DNA from 2 places in the Sedimentibacter sp. genome. Region 1 is predicted to be linked to the other one. Evidence: a T-box and tRNA genes for the amino acid it is inferred to sense, from the RefSeq annotation. Region 1 holds a T-box; the other holds one or more tRNA genes.
What was found. A T-box is a leader RNA that pairs with one kind of tRNA and senses whether it is charged. The one in region 1 lies ahead of AAGU76_RS01580 (glycine--tRNA ligase), so its partner is inferred to be a tRNA-Gly.
Positions count from the first base shown of each region.

Region 2: it encodes a tRNA-Gly, which carries the amino acid that the T-box ahead of AAGU76_RS01580 (glycine--tRNA ligase) is inferred to sense. The anticodon was not compared.

Region 1 covers NZ_JBCFAS010000001.1:328,830-332,712, forward strand. The annotation lists gene era (GTPase Era) at 1-705, shown strand, start outside; gene recO (DNA repair protein RecO) at 702-1,415, shown strand; gene AAGU76_RS01575 (DUF4342 domain-containing protein) at 1,430-1,939, shown strand; T-box leader at 1,987-2,164, shown strand; gene AAGU76_RS01580 (glycine--tRNA ligase) at 2,228-3,622, shown strand; gene AAGU76_RS01585 (helix-turn-helix transcriptional regulator) at 3,735-3,883, shown strand, end outside.
Region 2 covers NZ_JBCFAS010000004.1:127,948-131,830, reverse strand. The annotation lists gene AAGU76_RS15535 (ATP-binding protein) at 1-2,052, shown strand, start outside; tRNA gene AAGU76_RS15530 (tRNA-Gly) at 2,073-2,143, opposite strand; gene AAGU76_RS15525 (UvrD-helicase domain-containing protein) at 2,273-3,883, opposite strand, start outside.

The sequences.
Region 1 (3,883 bases):
CATAAACCTAAAAATCAACTGGGAGAATTCATGAATGAAGAGGTTGACTCTGCACTTGAAGAAATGGATGTACTCATAATGCTCACAGACGAGTTCAACAAGGTTGGCCCCGGAGATGAGTTCATAATGGAAAAAATAAAGGGAGTTAAAGGCAAAAAGATACTTATACTAAACAAGATAGACATGTTCGACCAGGAAGCTGCCATGCGCATGGCAAAGGAATTTGACAAGTACAAGGTGTTTGACGATATAATGCCCATGTCCGCGCTGAAAAATGTGGGCGTGGATTCACTAGTGCAGCTCATTAAGAAGTGCCTGAAGCCCGGACCCATGTACTTCCCCAACGACTACATCACAGACAGACCGGAACGTTTCGTTGTGGCAGAAATAATCAGGGAAAAGGCGCTCATGTACCTGCAGGATGAAGTTCCCCACGGCATAGCCATAGAGATTGAAGAAATGAAGGAAAGAAAAAACAGAAACCTCGTGGATATCAGAGCCAGCATTCTTTGCGAGAAGAAATCTCACAAGAGCATCATAATAGGTAAGGAAGGAAGAAAAATAAAAGGAATAGGCAAAAGTGCCAGAGAAGACATCGAAAAACTTCTGGGAAGTCAGGTCAATCTGCAGCTGTTTGTAAAAATATCCGAAAACTGGCGTGACAACAATTATCTTTTGAAAAGCCTCGGATACAACCAGAAATGATAACCGAAGACATTCTCGTTATCAAGGAAGTAAGCTATAAGGAAAATGACAAGATACTTCATGCCATCTCAAGGAACATGGGAAAAATTCAGCTCATTTCCAAGGGCGCGAAGAAGCCGAATTCACACCTTGTCAATGTGTCGCAGGTTTTTGCCCATGCGAGATGCTCTCTGACAATTTCAAGAGACATGTATATAATAACGTCCGCAGAACTTATTGACAACTTCTACGGGCTTAAAAACAGCATGGATGCTTATTTTAATGCAAGCTACATATTGGAGCTCATCGGTTATGTTGCTCAGGAGAACGAGTATGACAGAAAAATATTTGATATGACTGTATCGGTTTTAAAATTCTTAGAAGACTGTCCGCAAAATTATGAGAAACTTGTATCCGCATACGAACTTAAACTGGTTTCAATGCTGGGGTACAAGCCTGATTTTGGACAATGCATTTCCTGCGGAAGGCAAATCAGAGAAGATGCGCTGTTTTCAATTAAGGAAGGCGGTTTGCTGTGCAGCGGCTGCGTAAAATATGGAAACGGAATAAATGTCACATATGGTGAAATACTAACTTTGGAAAGAATTTTGAAGACAAAATTTGAAAATATAGGCTCAGTGGAAGTTAATCCCCGAATAAGGAATTTGATCCGTGACTATTTGTACTACTACATCGGCAAGGATCATTTCACTACATTGAAGCTCATTTAAAAGGAAGGGTAGCTATGGAAAATGACAATTTACAAAAAATCGACGAGATCCTGAAACGCACCAATACTGATTATTCAACTGCAAAGCAGGCTCTTGAGGATGCAGAAGGCGATGTGCTGGAAGCAATAATACTTATTGAAAACATGAACAGAAGCAAGACTTCAGGCGGCCAGAACAAGGGTGAACAGGTGATGAATCAGTTAAAGGACATCCTGACAAAAGGCAATGCCACAAAGCTCACCATCAGGAAAAACAACGAGGTTATAGTTAACCTGCCCATAACTGCAGGTCTCATCGGAGCCTTTATAGCACCGTTTTTATCAGCAGCCGGCATAACAGCAGCACTGTTGACTCAATGCTCCGTTGAAATAACACAGCAGGACGGCAAGATAATCGACCTTGGTCAAAAAATGGATCAGGGCATGGATGCTGTGAAGGATGCCATGCAGGATATGAAGGAAGGCGCTGAAAATCTAAAGGATGACATAACAAATTCGTTCAATAAAAATAATGACGAATTCTAAAAGAAAATCTTGACATAAAAACTTTAATTTGTTACATTATAGTTAATGTTGAGACTGTGATAAAGAAGAGTAGTCCATATTGATTTTTCAGAGAGCTGCGGTGGTGGAAAGCGGTATTGAGGTATGGATGAAGGGAGCTTTTGAGTCCTTTGTTTAAATTAAAGAGGACGAGGCTGTGCCTTGTCAAATAGGGTGGAACCGCGGAATTAATCTTTCGTCCCTATACGGGATGAGAGATTTTTTTGTGTCTGTTGTCCTAGGAGAAATTTATTCTAAATGGAGGAAATCATGGCAAAGAATGAAAAAAACAAGCTGGAGAAACTTGTTTCGCTGTCAAAATCAAGGGGTATAATATTCCCGGGTTCAGAAATATACGGAGGTTTAGCCAACACATGGGATTACGGTCCTTTGGGCGTTGAAATAAAAAACAACGTAAAAAGAGCCTGGTGGAAAAAATTCATTCAGGAAAGCCCGTACAATGTAGGCCTTGATGCTGCAATACTAATGAACCCCACAACATGGGTGGCTTCAGGTCACGTTGGAGGATTCAGCGATCCGCTGATGGACTGCAAGGAATGCAAGGCAAGATTCCGTGCAGACAAACTTATAGAAGATCACATGCATGAAAAGGGAGAAGTACAGGTTGTTGACGGCTGGAGCAATTCCCAGATGGAAGCATACATAATTGAAAACAAGATTGCCTGCCCGGAATGCGGTCAGTCAAACTTCACTTCCATAAGAAAATTCAACCTTATGTTTAAAACATTCCAGGGCGTTACAGAGGATTCCCAGGCCGAAATATACTTAAGACCTGAAACTGCTCAGGGTATATTTGTTAACTTCAAAAACGTGGCACGCTCCACCAGAAAAAAAATACCGTTCGGTATAGGACAAATAGGAAAGTCCTTTAGAAATGAAATAACTCCGGGAAACTTCACGTTCAGAACCAGAGAGTTTGAACAGATGGAACTTGAGTTTTTCTGCAAACCCGGTGAAGATATGGAATGGTTCTATTACTGGAAGGAATTTGCCATGAACTGGCTTTTGAGCCTTGGCATGACAAAAGAAAATGTACGTTTCAGAGACCACGAAAAAGCAGAGCTGTCACACTACAGCAACGCCACTTCAGATATAGAATACCTGTTCCCATTCGGTTGGGGAGAGCTTTGGGGAATCGCTGACCGTACGGATTTCGACCTTAAGGCTCACATAACGACCTCAGGAGAAGATTTGACATACCAGGACCCCGTAACTAACGAGAAATATGTTCCATACTGCATTGAGCCGTCGCTTGGTGCTGACCGCGTTATGCTGGCACTTCTTTTGGACGCATACAATGAGGAAATTCTTGAAGACGGAACCGACAGGGTTGTTATGAAGCTTCACCCTGCACTGGCACCATACAAGGCGGCAATATTCCCGCTGACAAAGAAATTAAACGAACAGGCAACTGAACTTTACCACAAGCTTCAGAAAAACTTCAACGTTGACTACGATGATGCGGGAAGCATTGGAAAAAGATACAGAAGGCACGATGAAATCGGTACTCCTTACTGCATAACATACGACTTTGACTCATTGGAAGACAACTCAGTGACAGTAAGAGACAGAGATACCATGGAACAGACAAGAGTAAAAATAGACGACCTGGTTGACTTCATCAACGCAAAAATAAACTTTTAGCAATTGATTTATTTATTTGGCAACATACAGGAATCTCCTGTATGTTGCATTTAAAATCAAGCGCTCATGAAAAGAGGGGATTCGTATTAAACTATCAGACAGACAAAACGTTATTATTGAAATAATAGAAAAACATCAGCCCATTACAGGTGAATCCATCGCTGAAAAGATAGGTCTTACAAGAGCAACTTTAAGGCCTGATTTGGCTGTATTGTCTATGTGCGGTTTAATTGATGCAAAACCAAAGGTAGGCTATTACAT
Region 2 (3,883 bases), on a different contig from region 1:
GTTCAGATTGATACAGCACTAAAGGCAATATTTTTCGACAGCAGGGTGAACAACAGGTACAACAAGACCTTCAGTATTATAAGCAAAATGTACACAGACAAGAATACAGGAGTTGTGGTTTTAGGATGCCCAGAAATGATCATACTGAAAACAAACAGAGAGTACCTGAATATGCTTGATGAGCCGTTCAACCGGAAAGCAGCGGCTATGGGAATGAAATTAAATGAAATTATTACAGGCTACGGGCAAAGCAACCTCCAGGAAATGTTTTGCAGGGTCATCAGTACAGGCAATGCTTATTTCCAGGAGGAATACGAACAATTTCACTATCAGCGCGGCGTTACATACTGGAATCTTTCCATGGTTCCGCTTCATGAGCACAACAAGGTCAAGTACATAATTATGTCCATACTGGATGTGACTAGAAGGGTACTGGAAAGAAACGCCATTGTACAGAAGAACAAGGAGCTTGAAGCCATATTCGAAAATATGTCAGACGGGTTGTTCATATTTGACAAAGAAGGTACTTACATAAGAATGAACAAGAAAGCCAGGGAATTCGTATACAACCCTGAAACCTTCAGAAAGGTGGGAGATACGCTGGCACATACGCGCTATGCTGACTTGTCCGGTAAAAACATAAAGCTGGAGGATATGCCAATTCCGAGAATCATACGAGGTGAGACTGTAAACAACTTCTACTTTACCAGGGTCAGCCCTGACGGGGTTTTCCATTACTGCGCAAACGGTTCACCCATATATGACGAATATGGAAACATCAATAAGGGAATTTTGCTTTTGAAGGATGACTCAGACAGATTGAAGTATGAGGAAAATCTGTACATCCAGACCCAGTATTACATGCTCAACAGGATAATCACCAGCATGAACCTTGGAATACTAAGGATATCATATCCTGAATTTAACATTGTTGACATCAACACTATGTTCTACGACTTGCTTCGGGATAAACACAACGGCATGTTTACTATTTCAGAAATGCACGGGAAAAACATATTCCAATGCCTGAACCTGCAGGAAGGTAACCCTGAATACGAGCAGCTCATCAAAGTTATACTCAAAACAAAGCAAAACAGCACACATACACTTATAGTCAGGTTCAACGTTAAGGGGGAAGAGAAGCACTTTAAATTGGTTTTTGAACCGCTTTTCAAACTCAACAATGAAATTGCCGAGATAGTGATGCTATGTGTTGATATCACAAACGAGATAGCAGCAAAGGAACAAGCTGAGGAAACGTTGAAGACAGAAGAAGAATTTTTCATTAACATCACCCATGAGCTAAAAACTCCGTTGAACGTCATATTCAGCGCAAATCAGCTCATGAACATACAGTTTGGACGTGGGCTGTCTGAAGATAACATGGAGTCCTTCAGGAGAAATATGGACATCATAAAACAAAACTGCTATCGCCTTACAAAGCTGGTCAACAACATCGTTGACCTATCAAAGCTTCAATCCGGACACATGACCATGAACCTTGAAGATGTAAATGTTGTTGGACTTGTAAAAAACATTGTGAAGTCAGTTTCGGAATACGTGGAGGGAAAGGGATTAACTGTTGAATTCTGTTCCGAAGCAGAGGAAAGGATTATTGCTGTTGATCCTTATAAAATCGAAAGGGTTATCCTCAATCTTATTTCAAATGCAATTAAGTTTTCAGACAAGGGAAGCAAGATTGAAGTATCAGTGATTAACAATGAAGAAACCGTTGAAATTATAGTCAGGGACAACGGCGTGGGAATAGATAAGAATCAGCTGGACATGATTTTTGAAAGATTTCACCAGGTAGACAAGACCCTCTCAAGGAATGCTGAAGGAAGTGGAGTGGGATTGTCCCTTGTCAAGTCAATAGTTGAAAAACACCACGGAGAAATAAGCGTTGAAAGCAAGGTGGGGGAAGGCAGTACGTTCAGAATAAAACTTCCGCCAAGGGTGATTGGTAAGCAGGCAGAACATGTAAGCAACAATTTGCAGCACAGTAAAATTGAGATGATCAACATTGAATTTTCCGACATTTATTCACTTTGATACATTCAAGACACAATAAAAGCGGGTGATGGGAATCGAACCCACACAGCCGGCTTGGGAAGCCGGAACTCTGCCACTAAGCTACACCCGCATACGCTAGTCATAATTATATGACTTTGCGGGCAAAAAATCAAGACATTAAAAGCAATAATTGTCAAATTTGTTACTGGAAAAGTACAAGCCGCCTTAAAGGCGGCTGCATTTGTTTTAACATATTTGATTATGCAAGATATCTTGTGATTTTTCCGGTATGATACAGCGACAGTCTGTGAAGAGCCCTGGTGCAGGCAATGTACAAAAGCTTCTTGTCATAATCGGTTTTGTAGTTTCTGCTGTTGGTCTCATAAATCATTACAGCGTCAAATTCCAGCCCTTTAGCCATGTATACGGGCACTATTATTGTTCCTGTGAGACTCTGCTCGCTTAAATAGTCCACAAGCTTCGCATCTGTTTTGCCAGCAATCCTGAAGTAAAGCTCGGAAGCTTCCTTCCTGTTCTTGCATATAACAGCAATTGTGTTTAAATCCTGCGATTTGTATTTTTCAATGTCCCTTACAATTTTGTCATCCATATCTTCTGAATCGGAACATTTGATTACCTCAGGTTCATCTTCATTTCGTCTGAAAAACTCTGTGTATGTTCCCTCGTCCAGCAGCCTTGAGCTGAACCGGCTTATTTCGTACGAGCTTCTGTAGCTTTTGTTTAGAAAAATTTTGTTGCTTTTCTCAAAATCAAAAATTGATATGATATCATCATAAATGGAAACATTGCTTTTTTTCTCCACTGACTGGTTCACATCGCCCACTACCGTAAAGCGGGCTTCTCTGAACAGGTTTTTCAGCAAATAGTAGTGAAGCTGGAAGTAATCCTGAGCTTCATCGACGATGACCTGCTTAATGCTGCCGAAGGAGTCGCATCCTTCTGCCCTTACTTTCAGATACATTAGCCCGATTCCATCAGCGTATGGAATATTGAATCGGTCATTTATCGTCTTGTTTGTGAATTCTATTATTTTATCTATATTTTCAGGCAGCACTAAGCCTCTTGAAACAGCATCGAATATTTTTCTGTTGCTGAAAAGGGTTTTGTACAGCTGGTAGCAGTCGAATTCCGTGAACTTCCTTATCCTTTCCATGATTGAAGAGGTTTCCCTTGCAGCAAGCACTCTGGTGAAGGACTTGGATTCGAATTCATGCTGGTTGAGTTTAACAACGGCTTTTTCGATTTTGCTGCGGCGTACAGTCTTTCTTTCATGAAGCTTTTCAATCAGCCTGTTTTCGATTATTTTCAGTTTCTTTGCAGTAGGCATGTTCAACCTGCCGTTTAATAAGAATGCCTTGAGAAGCTGCTTGTTTTCAATTATTTCCCCGTTGAAGTAGACATCTTCAAAAGGTATCATCCTGTGCTCAAAGTAATGTACAAAACGGTCCAGTATTTCCCTGAATGTATTGGAGCCCTTGAATTCGTTGTAAGACCTTAAAAAGTCTCGCTCATCCTCTGTTTCGGCACATATGATATTTTCAAAGTTCTCGCTTTTTGTCTTAACCGAAAGACTGTTGTCATAAAGCTTAAAAAATATGTTTTCAAAGGTGTATTCGTTTATGTTGTCTTCTCCAAGTTCCGGAAGAACGTTGGAAATGTACTTTGAAAACAGCGGGTTCGGAGAAATTACAATTATATTGTTTGCTGAAAGCTTAACATTGAGGCCCTGGTACATGAGATAGGCAATTCTGTGAAGCGCTACCGATGACTTGCCGCTTCCGGCAACTCCCTGGACCACCAGAAGGTCATTTTCCAGGTCTCTTATTATGAGGTCCTGCTGCTTCTGAAT